Regions from separate parts of the Streptomyces sp. Tu 3180 genome, predicted to be linked through region 3. Evidence: riboswitches for the same ligand, from Rfam matches in the RefSeq annotation. Region 3 holds a riboswitch; each other region holds the start of a gene.
What was found. Region 3 has a riboswitch for cyclic di-AMP ahead of GL259_RS18970 (M23 family metallopeptidase). Riboswitches for the same ligand answer to the same signal wherever they lie in the genome.
Positions count from the first base shown of each region.

Region 1: linked by a shared signal. The riboswitch ahead of GL259_RS32970 (M23 family metallopeptidase) and the one ahead of GL259_RS18970 (M23 family metallopeptidase) in region 3 are both predicted to bind cyclic di-AMP.
Region 2: linked by a shared signal. The riboswitch ahead of GL259_RS22830 (transglycosylase SLT domain-containing protein) and the one ahead of GL259_RS18970 (M23 family metallopeptidase) in region 3 are both predicted to bind cyclic di-AMP.

Region 1 is NZ_WOXS01000002.1:7,235,988-7,242,848, forward strand. It holds gene GL259_RS32965 (alpha-galactosidase) at 1-1,733, shown strand, start outside; cyclic di-AMP (ydaO/yuaA leader) riboswitch at 2,052-2,213, shown strand; gene GL259_RS32970 (M23 family metallopeptidase) at 2,218-3,177, shown strand; gene GL259_RS32975 (SGNH/GDSL hydrolase family protein) at 3,383-4,168, shown strand; gene GL259_RS32980 (MBL fold metallo-hydrolase) at 4,517-5,710, shown strand; gene GL259_RS32985 (hypothetical protein) at 6,641-6,861, shown strand, end outside.
Region 2 is NZ_WOXS01000002.1:4,847,235-4,854,095, reverse strand. It holds gene GL259_RS22845 (ABC transporter ATP-binding protein) at 1-249, opposite strand, end outside; gene GL259_RS22840 (sigma-E factor regulatory protein RseB domain-containing protein) at 291-1,511, opposite strand; gene GL259_RS22835 (polyprenyl synthetase family protein) at 1,818-2,828, opposite strand; cyclic di-AMP (ydaO/yuaA leader) riboswitch at 3,434-3,604, shown strand; gene GL259_RS22830 (transglycosylase SLT domain-containing protein) at 3,610-4,098, shown strand; gene GL259_RS22825 (HAD family hydrolase) at 4,062-4,934, opposite strand; gene GL259_RS22820 (GNAT family N-acetyltransferase) at 5,113-6,183, shown strand; gene GL259_RS22815 (glycosyltransferase) at 6,200-6,861, shown strand, end outside.
Region 3 is NZ_WOXS01000002.1:4,019,927-4,026,787, reverse strand. It holds gene GL259_RS19000 (DEAD/DEAH box helicase) at 1-385, shown strand, start outside; tRNA gene GL259_RS18995 (tRNA-Lys) at 538-610, shown strand; gene GL259_RS18990 (hypothetical protein) at 869-1,312, opposite strand; gene GL259_RS18985 (hypothetical protein) at 1,534-1,833, opposite strand; gene GL259_RS18980 (dihydrofolate reductase family protein) at 2,358-3,491, shown strand; tRNA gene GL259_RS18975 (tRNA-Met) at 3,554-3,627, shown strand; cyclic di-AMP (ydaO/yuaA leader) riboswitch at 3,924-4,081, shown strand; gene GL259_RS18970 (M23 family metallopeptidase) at 4,094-5,125, shown strand; gene GL259_RS18965 (PrsW family intramembrane metalloprotease) at 5,196-6,572, opposite strand; gene trmB (tRNA (guanosine(46)-N7)-methyltransferase TrmB) at 6,679-6,861, opposite strand, start outside.

The sequences.
Region 1 (6,861 bases), 3.2 Mb from region 3:
TGGTCGAGCGCTGGGTGACCCTCGACAACCGGGGACCGGCCGTCGAGGTGCTGCGCGCCGACTCCGCCACCTGGACCCTCCCCGACCGCGAGTCCTGGCGGCTGTCCCGGCTGCACGGCCGCTGGGCCGCGGAGTCCCGGCTGGCCCGCTCCCCGCTCGACCACGGCGAGGTGGTCGTCGGCAGCCGCCGCGGCCACACCGGACACCAGCACCTGCCGTGGGTCGCGCTCGACACCGACGCCACCGAGGAGCGCGGCGAGGTCTACGGCTGCGCCCTCGGCTGGTCGGGCTCCTGGCGGATCGCGGTCGCCCGGCTTCCCGACGCGCGCGTGCAGATCACCGGCGGCGCGGGGCACGACGACTCGGGCCTGCTGATGCTGGGCACGGGGGAGACCCACGTCACTCCGGTCTTCGCCGGCCTGTGGAGCGACGGCGGCTTCGGCGGCGCCAGCCGCGCGTGGCACGCCTACCAGCGCAGGCACGTCGTCCCGGACGCGGACCGGGACCGGCCCGTGCTGTTCAACTCCTGGGAGGCCACCGGGTTCGACATCCGCGAGGAGCAGCAGCGGGCGCTCGCGGAGAGGGCCGCCGCGATGGGCGTGGAGCTGTTCGTGGTCGACGACGGCTGGTTCGGGGCCCGCACGAGCGACCGGGCCGGACTCGGGGACTGGACGCCCGACCCCGGCCGCTTCCCCGGCGGCCTGAGGCCGCTCGCCGACCACGTGCACGGGCTGGGCATGCGGTTCGGCATCTGGGTCGAGCCGGAGATGGTCAACCCGGACAGCGACCTGTACCGCGCCCACCCGGACTGGGTGCAGTTCCGGCCCGGGCGCAGACGTACGGAGTTCCGCAACCAGCTCGTCCTCAACCTCGCCCGCACCGACGTCCGGGAGCACCTCTGGGAACAGCTCGACGCGCTGCTCACCGACGCCCCGATCGACTACGTGAAGTGGGACTTCAACCGCTGCTTCACCGACGCGGGCTGGCCCGGCGACCCGTACCCGCAGCGGCTGTGGACCGACCACGTGCACGCCCTGTACGCCCTGCTGGACCGGCTGCGCGCGGCCCACCCGGGCGTGGCCTTCGAGTCCTGCTCGGGCGGCGGCGGGCGGATCGACCTCGGCATCCTCGGCCGCACCGACCAGGTGTGGACCTCGGACAACACCGACCCGCTCGACCGGCTCGCCATCCAGCACGGCTTCAGCCAGATCCACCCGGCGCGGGTCATGGCCGCCTGGGTCACCGACAGCCCGAACGCCATGCTGAACGGACGGGTCAGCTCCCTGCGCTTCCGGTTCGTCAGCGCCATGGCCGGGGTGCTCGGGGTCGGCGGCGACCTCACGCGGTGGACCGAGGAGGAGCTGGCCGAGGCGCGCGAGTGGGTCGCGCTCTACAAGGAGATCAGGCCCGTCGTCCAGCGCGGTGATCTGTACCGCCTGCGCGCCCCGGAGGGCGGGTTGAGCGCGGTGCAGTACGTCCTCGGTGACGAGAGCGTCGTCCTGGCCTGCCTCCAGGCGCAGCACTACGGGGAGCCCGTCCCCGCACTCCGGCTGCGGGGCCTCGACGCGGCGTCCGCGTACGAATGCCGTGCCTGGGGTCCCCCCTGCCCGAGCGGAGCCGAGAGCTCGGGGGAGGGCGGCGTGCACCGGGGTGCCGTGCTGCTGCACCACGGGCTGCGCACGGGGCTGCGCGGCGACCTGGACGCCGCGGTGTTCCGGTTGCGACGCCTGTGATCTGGCGATTGGGGCGTTCTGTCCGATTAAGGCGGTTCGCCATAACGTGCCCCGATAGAAAGGGAGATGGGGTCGGGGTGCGTGAGCATCGTCATATCCGTGACGCGGCGTTATCGCCATGTCCACGTAATTCGGTTGTGCGGCAAGGGGATTCGGGGGGAAACGGGAATCCCGGTTGACGCTCGGTGACGTCTTTCGTGTCTGTGGATCACGGAAAAAGAGGTTCGCGGAGAATCCCGCGCTTGTCCCTTTGCGTCGCGGTCGCTTACGTTCACCACCGATCCGGACGGACGCCTAATCCTGCCGCCGCCCGGAGCCCGCACACACACACTGACCCGTGTACGGCAGGAGCGGGGGACCCACAGGTACGACTGCCTGTTCCGGTCTCCGGAACGGCTTGGGGTTAAGTCGCGTCGCAGCGCGGCCGGGCACCTCCAGCCCGAACCCGACAGCTCACCTCGCAGGCGCCGGAGAGGAATTCACCATGCCCGCGAAGGGTAAGCACCGCCGTCCCAAGACCCAGCGTTTCACCCGCTCCATCGCCGTCGCCGGAACCGGTGGCGCCGCGCTCGCCCTGCCGCTCCTCGGTGCCACCGGCGCGCACGCCGCCACGCCGGAGACGACTCCCGAGAAGGCCGTCCAGTCCCTTTCCGCCACCGGCCACAAGGCCGCCGCGGACAAGGGCGGCGACGCCCGCACGTACACCGTGAAGGCCGGCGACTACCTCGCGAAGATCGCCGAGGACGAGGACGTCGACGGCGGCTGGAAGAAGCTCTACACGGACAACCGCGAGGCCATCGGTGAGAACCCCTCGCTCATCCACCCCGGCCTGAAGCTCTCGGTCGACGGCAAGGCCGCCGCCGGCGCGACGGAGGAGTCCTCCGCGCCGAAGGCGTCCGGGTCCGCCCCCTCCGGCGCGTCGAAGGCCTCGTCGCCCGAGGAGCCCTCCGCCCCGTCGTCGCAGCCCGCCGAGGCGGAGCAGCCCGCGCAGTCCGCCCCCTCGGACGCCGGGTCCGCCGACCGGGCCGCGAACGCCTCCGGTTACAGCTCCCCGGTGCCCGGCGGCGGCGTCGGCACCGGCTACAAGGTGGCCGGCAGCATGTGGTCCAGCGGCTACCACACCGGTGTCGACTTCAGCGTCCCGACCGGCACCTCCCTGAAGGCCGTCGGCGCCGGCACGGTCGTCTCCGCCGGCTGGGCCGGCGCGTACGGCAACCAGGTCGTCATCAAGCTCGACGACGGCTACTACGCCCAGTACGCCCACCTGTCCTCGCTGTCCGTCTCGGCCGGCCAGACCGTGAGCGCCGGTCAGCAGGTCGGCCTCTCCGGCTCGACCGGCAACTCGACCGGTCCGCACCTGCACTTCGAGATCCGCACCTCGCCGAACTACGGCTCGGACGTGGACCCGGTCTCCTACCTCCGCTCGAAGGGCGTCTCCCTCTGACCCCCGCGAGACGACCTGCCTGACACGCCGCCGAAGGCCGGATCCCGATTCCCGGGTCCGGCCTTCGGCGTATTCCGGAACGGGCGGTTTTTTGAGAGTGGCTTATCTCACCGCACGTCAACTCTTTCCTACGGTCGCGTAGGTCACATTCGAGGGTGAATCATGTGCTGCTGTGGCAGACGATTCGAAGAGTGACAGCAGAACAGTGATCGGGTCGTACGTGGCGGTGGGGGACAGCTTCACCGAGGGCGTCGGTGATCCCGGCCCCGACGGGGCGTTCGTCGGCTGGGCCGACCGGTTCGCCGTGCTGCTCGCCGACCGCCGGCCCGAAGGCGACTTCCGGTACACGAATCTCGCGGTGCGCGGAAAGCTGCTCGACCAGATCATGGCGGACCAGGTCCCGAGGGCCGTCGAACTCGCCCCCGATCTCGTCTCCTTCTGCGCGGGCGGCAACGACATCATCCGCCCGGGCACCGACCCGGACGAGGTGGCCGAGCGCTTCGAACGGGCGATCGCCGCGCTCACGGCCGTGTCCGGCACGGTCATGGTGACGACCGGGTTCGACACCCGTGGCGTGCCCGTGCTCAAGCACCTGCGCGGCAAGATCGCCACGTACAACGGGCACGTGCGGGCCATCGCCGACCGGTACGGCTGTCCCGTGCTCGACCTGTGGTCCCTCAGGAGCGTGCAGGACCGCAGGGCCTGGGACGCCGACCGGCTGCACCTGTCGCCCGAGGGGCACACCCGTGTGGCACTCCGCGCCGGGCAGGTCCTCGGCCTGGAGGTCCCGGCCGACCCGGAGCAGCCCTGGCCGCCCCTGCCGCCCCGCGGCACCTTCGAGGTCCGGCGGGACGACGTCCAGTGGGCCCGCGAGTACCTGGTGCCGTGGATCGGGCGCCGGCTGCGCGGGGAGTCGTCGGGCGACCACGTGACGGCCAAGGGGACCCTGTCGCCGGACGACATCAAGGTGCGGATCGCGGCGGTGGCGTGAGCCGCGGTGCGGTGAACACGGTGCGGTGGGCCGCGTCACCCGACGACGGGACGCGGCCCACCGGCGCATCCCCGGGGCTCCGCCGGAAACGCGGCGTGCCGCGGAAGCCGGCCGGCCGTGCGCGGGACACCGGGCACCGGCCCCGCCCCCGGTCACGCCGTTCACCCCGGCCCGCGGCCCCGTACGCCGCCCAACGCCCTCGCTCCTCGAGGGGGTTCACATGAGGGACCGTCCTCGCGGGCCGTGATCACGGGTCGTCCCGCGGACCCCGTACCACCCGGTCCGGCATCCCGGTGCCGAACCGTCCGCCCATAATGGAATGTCTGACCGACTCCACCTGGAGGCACCGTGGCCGGTTTCCGTTCTCAGAGTCCCGGGCTCCGCGCGCTGCGGCCCGCGGCCTTCGGCGCGGACCCCAGGGGTGAGCGCATGGCGCGCATCCGCAGATCCCCGCACTTCAAGGACGGGGTGTTCCAGAACCCCGGGGGCACCGCCCGGACCCGCCCGTCGGGCTCGACGCGGGACCTGGCGAAGGTCTTCCTCGACAAGGACTCCCGCTCGCGGCGCACACCCAAGGGCACGGTGCCGGTGCACGCCACCACCCTCGCCGACCTCTCCCGGCCCCCCGCCACCGGGCTGCGCCTGACCTGGATGGGCCACTCCAGCGTGCTCGCGGAGATCGACGGGCACCGGGTCCTGTTCGACCCGGTGTGGGGCGAGCGCTGCTCCCCGTTCCCCTTCGCCGGGCCCAAGCGGCTGCACCCCGTGCCGCTGCCGCTGGCCGCGCTCGGTCCGGTCGACGCCGTCGTCATCTCGCACGACCACTACGACCACCTGGACCTGCCCAGCATCAAGGCGCTGGCCGGCACGGACACCCTGTTCGCCGTGCCGCTGGGCGTCGGTGCGCACCTGGAGCGCTGGGGCGTGTCCGCCGGCCGGCTGCGCGAGCTGGACTGGCACGAGGCGACGAGGATCGGCGGACTCACCCTGACCGCCACCCCGGCCCGCCACTTCTGCGGCCGGGGGCTGCGCAACACCCAGCACACCCTGTGGGCCTCCTGGGTGGTCGCGGGCGAGGAGCACCGGATCTACCACAGCGGTGACACCGGCTACTTCGAGGGCTTCAAGGACATCGGCGCCGGGCACGGCCCGTTCGACGCCACGATGATCCAGGTCGGCGCGTACTCGGAGTTCTGGCCCGACATCCACATGACGCCCGAGGAGGGCGTCCGGTCGCATCTCGACCTGCAGGGCGGCGATCCGGCCGGCGTGCTGCTGCCGATCCACTGGGGGACGTTCAACCTGGCACCGCACGCGTGGGCGGAGCCGGGGGAGTGGATGAAGGACGTCGCGGAGGAGGCCGGTCAGGCGGCGGTGTTCCCGCGGCCGGGTGAGCCGTTCGAGCCGGCGGGCGAGCTGCCGGTGGAGGCGTGGTGGCGGGCGGTGTCCGGTCCGATCGCGCAGCCGTGGCGGCGTCCGCGGGGTGCGGGGGCCGCGGCGGAGATGAGCAGCGGTGATCTCGACCTCGCCGGTGAACGGTGACGTCGGTCGGGGACGGGCGCGGGGCGGTTTCGGATGCGGGAGCGTCTCCCGGCTGAGGGGAGCGGCGGTGTGGTCCGGGCCTTGGACGGGGGCCCCGGGTGGAGCGTGACGCCGCTGCTCGGCGATTCAGGGACCGCCGCACCCGTACCGCCGCCCACGTCCGGATGACCGTGCCGGAGCCCAGGACGGCCGCCGGGGCGGCAGACGCCGCCTGCGCGGCGACGTCTGCCCGCCCGCCCCTCGCGGCCGCACGGTCGGGACCTGTACCAGGGGGTTTCGGCCCAGACCGAAAGGCAGCGCGGTTTTCCCCGCGGATCGGCAAGCTGCGGTACAGGGCCGAACCGGAGCGAAGGACGTGTCCGACATGAACAGGGGCTGCCGAAAAGACACCCGCCGCCGCGGTGACGCCGGGGACCGCGGCACCGGCGGACGCCGCGGTACACCGGTGCCGGACGTCCGGCGGCGACCGGATGAACCGCACCACGGTCACCGGCAGCGCTCCGGGCTCCTGGCTGCAAGTACCCAGTGGATCCGCGTCTGCTTCAGCAACACCGGTTGCAGTCCTCACCTCTGCCGCAACGACGCGGAGACGGCCCGACCCGTCGGCGTGGACGGCCCGGCCCCGACAGTGGGACGCGGCAACGTGGCCGCCGGTGAGCCCCACCAGTGGAGTTTGACGGTCCACACCCCCGACACCCGCTCCTGCGGTACCGGCAGCGCAGACACCGGCGCCACCCATGCCCGTCCCCACGGCGAGACCGGGCGCCAGATCTGCGGCTGACCTGCTGCTCGACCCCTTCGCCCGCCGCCGGGACCGGCCACGGCCAGGAGCCGGGACCGGCCGCTGTCCGTACAACGTCAGGGGCCCTCCGCACTTGACGCACACGCACGCCTGACAGGGAAAGGAACGCTCACATGAGATTTCGACGGTTGACGGTCACCGTCGCCGGCCTCGCAGCGGTGTTCGGCACAACGGTTGCGGCACCCGCCGCGTCCGCCGCGTCCGCCGCCGGCGACTGCTGGCCGGACGGCGACGGCATCAGGCACTGGTGCGAGAACGTCTCCGGTGCCCCGGTCTACGGGTCGATAGGAAACAGCCGCCTGTATCCCAATCCCGACGAGACAGTCGGAATCATGTATTCCAATCCCAG
Region 2 (6,861 bases), 830 kb from region 3:
CAGCATGCGGATGGTGGTCGTCTTGCCGGAGCCGTTGGGGCCGAGGAAGCCGAAGACGCTGCCCGCCGGGACGGTCAGGTCGAGACCGTCGACGGCGAGCTGTCCGCCGCGGTAGCGCTTGGTGAGCGCGCGGGTGACGATGACGCCGTCACCCGCCCGAGCGCCGTCACCCACGTGCGCGCCCCCACCCACGCGCGCGCCGTGTCCCGCGTCGGCCCGCTCCGGCTCCGTGGCGGACGCCTCGCCCATCGACTCCCCCGTTCCCTGCCGTGCCGTAAGGTCCCGGGACCTTACTTCCCCTGGTTGGCCGCCTTCACCAGCGCGTCCTTGGTGACGGCGCCCGCGTAGACCTTGCCGTCCTCGGTGATCAGGGCGTTGACCAGGCGGGTGCTGAACACCGTGCCGGTGCCGAAGTCGCCCTCGACGCGGTCGCCGAGCGAGTCGAGGAAGCCGCCGAGGTCACCGCCGGCCTCACCGGTGGGCAGGCCGCCCTCCTCGCCGGTGTCGAAGACGGCGACGGAGTTCCAGCCCTCGCCGAGCATCTTCGGTCCGCCGAGGCCCTCGGCCAGGTCCTCCCCGGACTTCGGGGCGCCCTCGGGCTTCCCGGAGTGCTCGCGGGCCCGGTCCGGTTCCCCCTCCTCGGTCACCTCGGCGCCCTCGGGCGGGGTGAACTCGAACGTGGAGGCGGCCGGCTTGTCGAAGTCGACCTGGGTGAAGCCGACGTCCACGACGGCGGCGCCGCCGCTCGCCGGGGTGAGCGTGAACTTCAGCGGCATGCCCGTCTCGTGGTCGACCGCGATGCTGATCGCGCCGACCGTGGAGCCGGACTGCTTGGGCTTGACGACCAGCCTGTACGCGTCCCGGCCGGCCACCTGGGCGGTGCCGTCGACGGTCACGGACGTGGTGTCGTCGACCGACTTCAGCGCCTCCTCGGCGAAGTCCTCGGGGGTGGCCGGGGGCTGCTGCTCCCGGTCCTCGCCGGACGCGTCGACCGTGCCGTGGTAGACCTCGTTGGACTCGCTGTCGTAGCCCCAGACGTCCTCGCCGTTGTGGATCAGGCTGTACTCGGCGGCGTTCTCCAGGAGCGACAGCTTCTGCCGGTCCGGGCCGTCGGTCGCGACGCGCAGGGTGTGCGTGCCGGAGGCCAGCTCGGTGAGCTTGGCGGACGGGTCGGCCGAGGAGCCGCCGTCCCCGCCCCGCTCCGTCGCGCCGGAGGCGAGGCCGCTCTCCAGGCCGCCGAGGTCCGGCAGGCCGAGGTCGGTGGTGATCTTCACGGTGCCGGAGAGCTGCTCGACGTCCGACTGCGCGATCTTCTCGATGAGCTGAGCCGCCGTGATCTCCGGCAGGTCCGGGTCGCCGGAGTCGGCGATCGCGGGGACGAGCCCGATGGTCGCGGCCGCCACTCCCATCACCGTGACCGGGACGACGTACCGCGCGGCCCTGCGCCGCCTCGCGCGCGGCCCGTCGGCCTCTCCCGGGGCCGTCATGTCGTCGGATGCGTACGGTGCCATGTGTGCCCTACCTCCGTGGTCGGCGGCGGCTTCCGTCTCGTGTCCTCGCACCAGTCTCCCCCTGAGCCGCCATTCTCACCCGAATCGGTGAGGAGTGGTGATGTCCGTCGTGCTCCATCTGACCAAAACCGGCGGAGGGATGCGTCAGACCGCGGGCTCAACTCCGCGTACTGCTGCGGTATGACACGACCGGTGTTTTCCTCCCCCGACCAGTAGGGGTGCGGCCGACCAGTAACGGTGCGGCCGGGGCCCCGAGGGGACGCGGCCGGCCCGGAGGGGACGCGGCGTGCGTACGGGCCGGGCGGCTCAGCCCGCCCGGTGCACCACCGCGTCGCACAGCTCCACCAGCGCCGCCTTCGCGTCGCACTCCGGCAGCGGGGCCAGGGCCGAGCGGGCCTCCTCGGCGTAGCGCACGGTGTCCCGGCGGGCCTGCTCCAGGGCGGGGTGGGCGCGCAGCAGCCGCAGCGCCTCGGCGTGCCGGGCGTCGTCGGTGAGGTCGGAGTCGAGCAGCTCGCACAGGGCGATGTCCTCGGCCAGCCCCAGCCGGGCCGCCCGCTCGCGCAGCCGCAGCACGGGCAGCGTGGCGATGCCCTCGCGCAGGTCCGTGCCGGGGGTCTTGCCGGACTCGTGGGAGTCGGAGGCGATGTCCAGGACGTCGTCGGCGAGCTGGAAGGCGACGCCGAGCCGCTCGCCGTACTGGGTGAGCACGTGCACGACCGTTTCGTCGGCGCCGGACATCATCGCGCCGAACCGGCAGGAGACCGCGACCAGCGAGCCGGTCTTGCCGCCGAGCACGTCCAGGTAGTGCTCGACCGGGTCCCGGCCGTCCTGCGGCCCCGCGGTCTCCAGGATCTGCCCGGTGACCAGCCGCTCGAACGCCTCGGCCTGCACCCGCACCGCCTCCGGGCCGAGGTCGGCCAGGATGTGCGAGGCCCGCGCGAAGAGGAAGTCGCCGGTGAGGACCGCGACGGAGTTGCCCCAGCGGGTGTTCGCACTGGCCACGCCGCGCCGCACCTCGGCCTCGTCCATGACGTCGTCGTGGTACAGCGTGGCCAGGTGGGTCAGCTCCACGACCACGGCCGACGGCACGACACCGGGCGCGTAGGGGTCGCCGAACTGGGCGGAGAGCATCACGAGCAGCGGGCGGAACCGCTTGCCGCCGGCCCGCACCAGATGCTGGGCGGCCCCCGTGATGAAGGGCACCTCGCTCTTGGTGGCCTCGAGCAGCCCCTCCTCGACAGCCGTCAATCCGGCCTGGACATCGGCTTCCAGAGCCTGGTCCCGCACGCTCAGCCCGAACGGCCCGACGACGGTCACGAGGGGTCTCCTGTCTGCTGGTGTCTGGTGGCGGTTACACGGTTTGTCGATAGGTCGCTGCCCTCACTCGAGTCAGCGTATCCGGTCACGTTTCGATCACCGTCAGCGCCCGGGTCTCCCGGTCTCGAACTTCGCTCGACCTGGAGGCGCCCTCGAGTCGGACGGCGCGAGATCGGAGCCGTCGGTTTCTGATCGTTCGACGACAACAGACATCCATCGGTTTTCCGGGGTGTGACGATCCACACCTGCGGGGCCGCACCCCCCGGATCGCACCTCGCCGCACTCGCCATCCCGACCATCCTGTCGTCCCACTGTCCGATTCGCGGTAATTGTCAATCGGATTCCCTTTGGCGTGAAATGCGGACCGAACGCACGGCCAGTGAGGTCGGTCACGCGCCGCCCGCCCGCCCGCCGCTCCGGCGCACCGGCGTTCTCCCTTTCCCCGCAGGCGAGTTGAGCCTTGGCACTCGCAAAGAACCAAGCACCCCAAAACACCCATGACAAGATCAAACGGCCCCATCTGTGGCGGCTGCACTTGTTTCCGACATGTGCTCTCGCATACGTTCCCGGCCTGCCGGGTGGACGCCGAATCCTGCCGCCACCCGCATCGACCCACGACGACTCACTCACGCACGGCAGGAGCGGGGGACCCAGGTAAGTCGCCGGGCCGGCCACACGCCGGAACGGCTCGGGGTGAAGCCGTGCCCGCAGGGGCACGGCCGGGCACTCTCCCGCCCGAACCCGACAGCTCACCTCGCAGGCGTAGGAGAGGAACCCAGACATGCCTGCATCCGGTCAGCCCCGCCGCTTCGGCGGCCGCCGCCTCGCCCGCTCCCTCGCCGTCGCCGGCACCGGTGTCGCCGTGGTCGCCCTCCCGCTGTTCGGCGCGACCAGCGCCTCCGCGGCCACCACGCCGTCCACCACGGCCGCCGCCTCCACGACGACCTACCCGGACAACCTCGACGGCTGGATCCGCGAGTCGCTGTCGGTCATGGCGCAGCACGGCATCCCGGGCTCCTACGAGGGCATCCACCGCAACGTCATGCGCGAGTCCTCCGGCAACCCGGCCGCCGTCAACAACTGGGACTCCAACGCCGCCGCGGGCACCCCGTCGAAGGGCCTGCTGCAGGTCATCGACCCGACCTTCCAGGCGTACCACGTGCCCGGCACCGCCTTCGACCCGTTCGACCCGGTCGCGAACATCACGGCGGCCTGCAACTACGCCGCCGACCGCTACGGCTCGATCGACAACGTCTTCGGCGCGTACTGAGCCGTCCGCTGACGGCCCAGCACGGCCGCCCCGCCGAACAGTCGCTCGAGGACGACGGCCACGCCGTCGTCCTCGTTCGACGTGGTGACCTCGTCGGCCACCGCCTTCAGCTCGGGATGGGCGTTGGCCATGGCGACGCCGTGCGCGGCCCAGTCGAACATCGGGATGTCGTTCGGCATGTCACCGAAGGCGAGGGTCCGCTCCGGGCCCAGCCCCAGGTGTTCGGCGGCCAGCGCCAGCCCGGTCGCCTTGGTGACCCCGCACGGCTGGAGCTCCACGGTCCCCGGCCCCGACATGGTGACCGTGGCCAGCGAACCGACCACCGAACGGGCCGCCGCCGCCAGGGCGTCGTCCGACAGCTCCGGGTGGCGCAGCAGCACCTTGCTGATCGGCCGGTCCCACAGGTCACCGCGCCGCTCGACCCGCACGGCGGGGAGGGTGGGGTGCGGCATCAGGTAGCCGGGCTCGATCAGGGTCAGCCCGTCGACGCCGTCCTGGTCGACCGCGGCGTACACCTCGCCCACCTCGGCCTCGATCTTGCCGAGCGCGGTCTCCGCCAGTTCCCGGTCCAGCGTGACGGACCACAGCAGCCGGTCCGCGCCGGCGTCGTACACCTGCGCGCCCTGCCCGCACACCGCGAGCCCCGTGCCGCCGAGGTCGTCCAGGAGCGGCCGCACCCTGGGGGCCGGGCGTCCCGTCACCACGAGGTGCCGGGCACCGGCCCGCTCCACGCGCGCGAGCGCGGCGAGGGACCGGTCGGAGAGGGTGTCGTCGCCGCGCAGCAGCGTCCCGTCCAGGTCGGTGGCGATGAGTGAGAATGCGGTGGGTGCGGCCATGATCAGAGAATACGGACAACGAGCCGGTCCTCCTCACCGCGCCGGGTACCGACCGGTTGAGGGCCTCTGCCCGTTTGGCAACAACATGCTCCGCTCTCTACCGTCCATGCGCTCTCGGGCGGTACCTTCCAAGTGTCCAGGGGGGACTTGATCGGGGGGTCAGGTGAGCAGTGGACGCATGCGCGTGCTGAGGCCCGACGAGCTCGGCGAGGGGGAGCGGGAGCGCTGGCGGGAACTGCGCGCCGCGACGGACGCACCGCGCAACCCCTTCATGGAACCGGAGTTCACCACCGCAGTGGGCCGGGTCCGGCCGCAGGCCAGGGTCGCGGTGCTGTACGCCGGAGCGCGGCCGGCGGGCTTCCTGCCCTACGAGCGGGGCGCGTGGGGGCAGGGCCGGGCCATCGGGTTCGGGGTGTCGGACTGCCAGGGCGCGGTCCTCGACCCCGGCCACGCCCCGCAGACGGGCGAACTGCTGCGGGCCTGCTCGGTGTCGAGCTTCGCCTTCGACAACCTGGAGGCCGGCCAGGAGCTGTTCGTGCCGTACGCGGCCGAGGAGCACGCCACCTACGTCATCGACGTGGAGAAGGGCTACGAGACCTACGAGTCGGTGCTGCGCACCCAGTCGCCGAAGTTCCTGAGGACCACCCTCGCCAAGGAGCGCAGGCTCGGCCGCCAGGTCGGGCCCGTGCGGTTCGTCTTCGACGAACGCGACCCGGCCGCACTGCGCACGCTGATGGACTGGAAGTCGGCGCAGTACCGCAGGACCGGGCGGCGTGACCGGTTCGCGCGGGAGTGGATCACCCGGCTCGTGGACCGCCTCGCCGGGACCCGGGCCCCGCAGTGCACGGGCACGCTGTCGGTCCTGTACGCCGGCGACCGCCCCGTCGCCGCGCACTTCGGCCTGCGCTCGGCCTCCGTCCTGGCCTGCTGGTTCCCGGCGTACGACCCGGAGTTCGCCAAGTACTCGCCCGGGCTGGTGCTGCACCTGCGGATGGCCGAGGCGGCGGCCGCCGAGGGCATCGGGACGCTCGACCTGGGGCGCGGCCCGGCCGAGTACAAGGACTCGCTGAAGACCGGCGAACTCGCCGTCTACGAGGGAGCGGCGACGCGTCCGGGGACGGGCGCCGCGCTGCACTGGCTGAGCCGCGAGCCCGCGCGCCGCGCGCACGGCTTCGTCCGCGCCCGCCCGCGCCTCGCGTCGCTGGCGTCGCGGACCCTGAAGGGCGCGGCACGGCTGCGCCGGTCGTGAGGAGGGGGGAGGGCCCATGTCCCGAGGAGCGGGTACGCGTGCGCGTACGCGGGAGGAGATACGGCGGTTCCTGGCCATCGGCGCGGTCCAGGTCGCCGAAGTGGACCTGGCCGGTGACGAGGCCGTCCTGAGACCCGGGCCGGGCAGTCCCCCGGTGACCCACGGCGAGGTGTTCCTCCTGGTCAGACGGGCGGGCCGGCCGGTGGGCACGCTGTCGGCGCGGGTGCCGGAGGGGGCGGACCCGAAGGCGGTGCTGACGGAGGCCGCCCGGAGCCTGGGCGCGAAGGACGCGGCGGGGGGCCCCGGACAGGCCCCGCCCGCCGGGGCGCCGCCGTACAGCAGCGTCGTCGTGGCCACCCGGGAGCGGGCCGGGCAGCTCGCCCGCGCGCTGGACTCGCTCCTCGCGCAGGACCACCCGGACTTCGAGATCGTCGTCGTCGACAACGCGCCCGTCACGGACGAGACGCGCGAGCTGGTGCAGCGGAAGTACGGGGAGCGCGTGCGGTACGTGCGCGAGCCGGTCCCCGGGCTGGCGACCGCCCACAACACGGGGCTCGCCGCGGCCCGGGGCGAGGTGACCGCGTTCACCGACGACGACGTGGTCGCCGATCCCCGCTGGCTCACCGAGCTGACCGCGCCCTTCGCCGCCGACCCCCGGCTCGGCTGCGCCACCGGCCT
Region 3 (6,861 bases):
CGACCGCGGCGGTTTCCGCCGGGACGACCGGGGCGACCGCGGGAACTTCCGCCGTGACGACCGGGGCGACCGGGGTGGCTTCCGCCGTGACGAGCGGGGCGGCTTCGACCGTGACCGTGACCGCGGCGGGCGTTCCTTCGAGCGCCGTGACGGCGACCGCGGCGGTTTCCGTCGCGACGACCGGGGTGACCGCGGGACCTTCCGCCGCGACGAGCGCGGCGGCCACCGGGGCAGCGACCGTCCCTTCAACCGTGACCGTCAGGGCGACCGCCCGGGCTTCCGCACCGGCGGCCACGACCGCCCGTACGGCCGTCGTGACGACCACCGGGGCGGCGGCTCCTTCGGCCGCCGCGAGGACAAGCCGCGCTGGAAGCGCAACGGCTGACGCGGTTTCACCGTGCCGTTCCGAAGGGCCCGTGCGACACCTGTCGCGCGGGCCCTTCCGCGTTCCCGCGGGGACACGTCCGGACCCGGCTCCCCGATACCCGATCGGAGACTCGGCCGTGTCCGGCTATGCTCGGGGGGACAACATCGCCGGGGCCCTTAGCTCAATTGGCAGAGCAGTGGACTTTTAATCCATTGGTTGTGGGTTCGAGTCCCACAGGGCCTACGGTCGGCAGGCGGGCTCCGTGCCCTCCGACCTGCCACGCGGCGCCCGGGCCGGCTTCGGCGGCCCGGGCGCCGACTCGTTTCCCCCGTCTGTACGAATCCGCGCGAACCGGCTCGGGGCCCGGCCGGGAGGCCCGGTACGTCCGCGCGGTCCCGGGCCGGACGGGCCCTCCCTCCCACCGGGCCGGGCGGGGCGTCCCGGCGGGCCGGAGGGAACGGCCGGTTCGACGGCCCGGCGGCACGGGACGCGCTTGTCCCGTCAGGAGGCGTGCGGCCACTCGTCCGGTTCCGTGGAGGGCGTGCGGACGGCCGGGGTGACGCGGTGGTGGGCCGCGCGGGCGTGGACCAGGCGGGAGACGGCCGTACCGACGAGTGCGGCGGTGAGCAGGCAGGTGAGCCAGAAGGTGTCGCGGGGGCCGGCCCAGGAGAGGGTGCCCGCGGGCGGAACGGCGAAGCCGTTGAGGAACAGCCAGCACAGGACGGCCGTCCCCGGGGCCGCGGTGAACCGGGCGCACACGCCCAGGGCGGCGGCCAGCAGGGACAGGGCGGTCAGGGCGAGTCCGGGGTGGTCGATGCCCACGAGCGTGTTGAGCAGCGCCACCAGCACCGCCGCACCGCCGAAGGCGCCGGCCCACACCAACGGCGTGGCGACGGGCCGGGGGACCGGCTTCGGTCCGGTGCCGAGGGGCACCCACTCGATCATGCTGACGCTCCCCTTCCGGTCTCCCGCCGCCGGCCGGTGGGAAGGCGGTCGGATGCCCCGGCGGACGAGGCGCTGACCCGAGCGGATCGTCCCACTTTCCGCTCCGCGCGGCTTCGAGAGCCGGTTTCCTGGTTCTGGTCAGGGTGACAGTGGAGGGCGACCGGGCGGAAGCGCCGAACGAGACAGTCGTACGGCCGGGGCGCGGGGGCGGTGACGGGTGTTCAGCGCGGGCGGCGGGGGCCGTCCGTCCGCCGCCGGTCCGGGTCGAGCAGCTGGACGGCGATGCCGCTCAGGACCAGTCCCGCGGCGATGAGCAGCCCGTCGGGCAGGACCACGCCCGCGATCAGCATGACGACCCCGGTCCCCAGCACCCACCAGGCGCGCGCGTGCCGGTACGCGCGGGGGCGGGCGGGCCGGCCGGCGGACCGCGGGCGGGCGGAACGCGGGCGGGCGGAACGGCGGTCCTCCCGCTCGCGTCGGGCCGCGAGGTCGACGAGACGCTCGTCGTCGGACGGGGACACGGCTCCTCCTTCCCGGCCGGTGGCCGCTCGTCGGCGCCGGCCGTCCCCTCGGACACCGCCGGACGCCGGTCCTGTGCCGCCGGGAGGTGGAGGGTGAGCCGTCGGCCTGACGAACTCGGGCCGGTACGAAGGAGTTTGCCCGTATGCCGACGTCGTCACCCGCCCGGTCCGGATGTGCCGGCGGGGCACTGCCACCCGTGCCCGGCGATGCCGTCGCCGGGTCCCACCGTCGCCCGTCGCCGGTGGCTCCCGCCATCGGTCGCAGCGCCCATTCCCCGGGGGGCGCGGGCCGTACGCGGACCGCCGCGGTGCCCGGTGCGGCGGACGGATCATGGGGACCGCGCCGGATGGCGCCCGGCTCGCCCGGCTCGCCCGGCGCACCCGGACGCCCGCCCCCGCCGAGCGCGCCGGACCTGTTGTCAGACTTGACCCGAACCCGAACCCGAACCCGAACCCGAAACCCGCGCCCGCGCCGGCCGCCCCACCGCCCCGCCCGCCGTCCCAGCCCCGCTTGGAGTACGCCGATGCCCCACCCGTACGTCCTGCTGTCCGCCGCCGTCTCCCTGGACGGCTACCTGGACGACACCGGCCCCGAGCGGCTGCTGCTGTCCGGCCCGGCCGACTTCGACCGGGTCGACGAGGTGCGGGCGTCGGTGGACGCGATCCTGGTCGGCGCCGGCACGATCCGTGCCGACAATCCGCGCCTGCTGGTCAACTCGCCCGAGCGGCGGGCCGCCCGGGTCGCCGAGGGCCGGCCCGAGTATCCGCTCAAGGTCACCGTCAGCGGCTCCGGCGACCTGGACCCGGCGGCGCTGTTCTGGCACACGGGGGGCGAGAAGGTCCTCTACACGACCGACGGGGGCGCCGAGCGGGCCCACGCCCACGGTCTCGCGGCCGATGTCGTCCCGCTCGGCCCCGAGGTCGACTGGCGGCGGCTCCTGGAGCACCTGCACGCCGTGCGCGGGGTCCGGCGGCTCATGGTCGAGGGCGGCGGCCTGATCCACACCCAGCTCCTCACCCAGGGCCTCGCCGACGAGCTCCAGCTGGTCCTCGCCCCGCTCTTCGTCGGCGACCCGGACGCCCCCCGCCTCTTCGGCCCCGGCTCCTACCAGGGCGGCCGGCTGCGGCTGCTCGAGACCCGCGCCGTCGGCGACGTCGTCCTGACGCGTTACGAGCCCACCGCACCCGGCACCGGTGCGGTGCCCTCCGCCGCCGACCACCACTGGCTGGCCCTCGCCTGCGACCTCGCGGACCGGTGCCCGCCGTCCCGGACGGCGTTCAGCGTGGGCGCGGTGGTGGTCGCGGCCGACGGTACGGAACTGGCGCGGGGGCACTCCCGGGAGGGCGGGGACCCGGTGGTGCACGCGGAGGAGGCGGCGCTCGCCAAGGCCGACCCCACGGACCCCCGGCTCGCGACCGCCACCGTGTACTCCAGCCTGGAGCCCTGCGCCCGGCGCGCGTCCCGGCCGGCGCCCTGTGCCCGGCTGATCCTGGACGCGGGGGTGCGGCGGGTGGTCACGGCCTGGCGCGAGCCGGACACCTTCGTGCCGGGCGCCGACGGCAGCGGAGTGCTGGCGGACGGGGGCGCCACCGTCGTCGTGCTGCCGGAGCACGAGGAGCGGGCCCAGGCGCCGAACGGCCATCTGATCGGCCGCTGAGGGGCCGGGGACAACGGGTGTGCTGAGTGTCCCGCGCATGGCGTACACTGGTGTCATACCGACGCGGGGTGGAGCAGCTCGGTAGCTCGCTGGGCTCATAACCCAGAGGTCGCAGGTTCAAATCCTGTCCCCGCTACTGAAGGCCGAGGGCCGGAATCCGGAAGGGTTCCGGCCCTCGGTGTTTTCCTCTCCGCGCGCACCGCTCTCACCGAGAGTGACCGGGCCGCCCCGCTGCGCATAACAACTGACACACCGTCAGAACTCGGTGGACATCCGAGGGTGGGTCAACTCGCCCGTTTTTGGCCGCTCGTGGCGGTTAAGTCCACGCGAAAATCGCGAACGATCAAGAGGAACGGCTTGGAATCCGGCCCTCGCGTCTATTAACGTTCGATAACGCAGCGCGGTCGTCCCAGCCGTCACAGAAGTCGGCTCCGTGCGCACGCGCCGAATCCCGCAAGGGAACCGGGGAACCACCACCATGGGGTGAATCGCGTGGATACCGCCGTGGAAGCACGGCTCGTATACGCGCGTAGGAGACCTTCCTGCTCCGAACCCGTCAGCTAACCCGGTAGGCGATGAAGGAAGGAAAGGAGCGCGCCCACGTGGCGTCCAACCGGCCTGCCCCCGAGGCCCCCTTCATGCCGAGCCAGCGCGACGGCGACACCTTCGTCTACGGCGGTGTCCGCGGCGAGGAGGGCCCCTTCGAGGAGTGGAACCCCACCGCGGAGTCCGTCCGCCCGGTACGCGGCCGGCACCGCGTCGCCAAGCAGCGCGGCGGAGGACTCGCCCGCAGCTCCACGGTCCTGGGCGTCGGTGTCATCGCCGCGGTGGGCGCGGGCGGCATGGCCACCGCCCAGACCGGCAAGCCGCCGGTCTCGATCTCCATGCCCGACCTGCCCAACGTGGGTTCCCTCATCTCCGACGAGGAGGAGCCCGCCGGTTCCGCCACGCCGCTCAGCAGCATCGGCGCGACCGCCGACGACACCGGGCAGGGCACCGCCGACGCCGGTGAGGCGCTGCGCGCCCGGATCATGGCGCAGGTCGAGCAGCAGCAGGACCAGGCCGAGAGCAAGGCCGCGGCGGAAGCCGCCGCGGCGGCCGAGAAGGCGGCCGCCGAGGCCGCCGCCAAGGCGGAGAAGGAGGCCGAGGCGAAGGCCGAGGCCGCGAAGAAGAAGGCGGAGGAGGAGGCCAGGAAGAAGGCCGAGGCCGAGCGCCTCGCCGAGCTGGCCAAGCAGTACGCGCTGCCGACCTCCTCGTACACCCTCAGCTCGACCTTCGGCCAGGCCGGCGCCTACTGGTCCTCCGGCTACCACACCGGCCTCGACTTCGCCGCGCCCACGGGCACGCTGATCAAGGCGGTCCACACCGGCACGATCACCTCCGCCGGCTGGGACGGCTCCTACGGCTACAAGACCGTGCTGACCCTCGAGGACGGCACCGAGATCTGGTACGCCCACCAGTCCTCCATCAGCGTCAGCGTCGGCCAGAAGGTCAACACCGGCGATGTGATCGGACGCGTCGGCTCCACCGGCAACTCCACCGGGGCCCACCTCCACCTGGAGGTCCACCCGGGCGGCTCCTCCTCGGGCGTCGACCCGCTGGCGTGGCTGCGCGACAAGGGCCTCACCCCCTGAGACCCACCGCTCCCGAACCCCGGCAGTCCCGACGGCGTCCCCCCGACGTCAGGGCTGCCGGTTCGGTGACTCAGAAGCGGTAAGGGTTCGGCTGGTACGGCGGGTACGGATGCGGCTGCGGCTGCCCGTATCCCTGGGGCCCGTGCGTCCCCCGGGTCCCCTGGACTCCATGGACCCCGTGAGTCCCGTGCACTTCGTGCATCCCGTGTGCTCCGGGCATCCCGTGCACCGGCCACGGCGGGACGGCGACCGGAACCGGCGGCGCGGTGGTGCGGGCCGCGTGGTCCAGCGCCGGGCGGGCCGCCTCCCGGCGGCGCCACAGCTCCAGCAGCAGCTCCCGCTCCCGTTCGACGAAGTCCGTCCCCGCCCGGCCGAGCCGCCCCCGGTGCCGCAGGAACGCCAGCGAGGTCGCGTACGCCTCGTACTGCGCCACCGCCCGCGCCACCTCCTTCCCCCCGTACCGGCGCGCGTACCGCCGGGCGACGCGCCGGGCGCGCATCGAGCCCAGCGCGAACGGCTCCGCCGGCAGCAGCCAGCCGGCCACCGCGTACGCCGGCAGCTCCGTCCGCACCGTCCGCAGCTCGCGCTGCCGCGTCCACACCACCAGCCAGGTCAGCATGCCGAACATCGGCACCATGAACGCCAGGTACACCGCGAGGAAGCCGTAGTCGCCCAGCGTCGAGGAACCGTTCCACAGCGCGTGCATGCCCATCGCGAGCAGCAGCCCGGCCAGCGGCAGCAGCACCCGCCGGACCCGCTGCCGCTGCGGTGAGAGCGCGGAGATCCCGAACCCGATGCCGGTGAACACGGTGAACAGCGGGTGCGCGAACGGCGACATGACGATGCGGACGAAGAAGGTCGCCGCGGTGACCGAGGCGATGCCGCTGTCGCCGGTCAGCTGATCGGCCCCGAAGGCGGTGCCGAGGTAGAGGATGTTCTCGGTGAACGCGAACCCGGTGGCGGTGACCCCGGCTATCACCACGCCGTCGAGGATCCCGGTGAAGTCGCGTCTGCGGAAGAGGAAGACCAGCAGCACGGCGGCGGCCTTCGCGGTCTCCTCCACGACGGGCGCTATGACGGTCGCGCCGAGCGTGTCCGCGCCCGCCGGATCGGCCGTGGCCCTCGCTATCCACCGGGTGGCGAAACTGTTGGCCACGATCGCCATGAGCGCCGCCGCGCAGGCGCCCCAGGCGAAGGAGAACAGCAGGTTCCGCCAAGGACCCGGCTCCACCCGGTCCAGCCACCGGAAGGCGGCCATGAGCAGCGGTACGGGCAGCACCGCGAGTCCCAGGCCGACCAGGAACCCCTCCGTGCCGGTCTGCTCGCGCACCAGCGCGAGGATGACCAGCCCGGACAGCGCGAGCAGGACGGCCGGCGCTCCGTAGCGCACCCACGGCCGCTGCCACCAGTGCGCGTGCCGGAGCGCACCACCGGACCGCGGAGGCAGGCCGGGCTGCGGTGCCGCGCCGGGATACGTCGGGCAGGGAGGGCTGCTGGCCACGGAAGGGACCCTAACGAGACGGGGGCGCTGCCCGCAGGAGCGCGAAGAGGGCTCAGGCGCCGGTGGAGGACGGGTCGGAGTGGAGCGCTCCGGGTCGGTCACCGTGCTGTACGCGACGGAAGAGCAGGTCGTTCACGACATGACCCTTGTCCAGTCCCTGGCCCTCGAAACGGGTCAGCGGCCGGAACGCCGGACGCGGCGCGAAACCGCCGTCGGCCCGGGTGTTCTCGAAGTC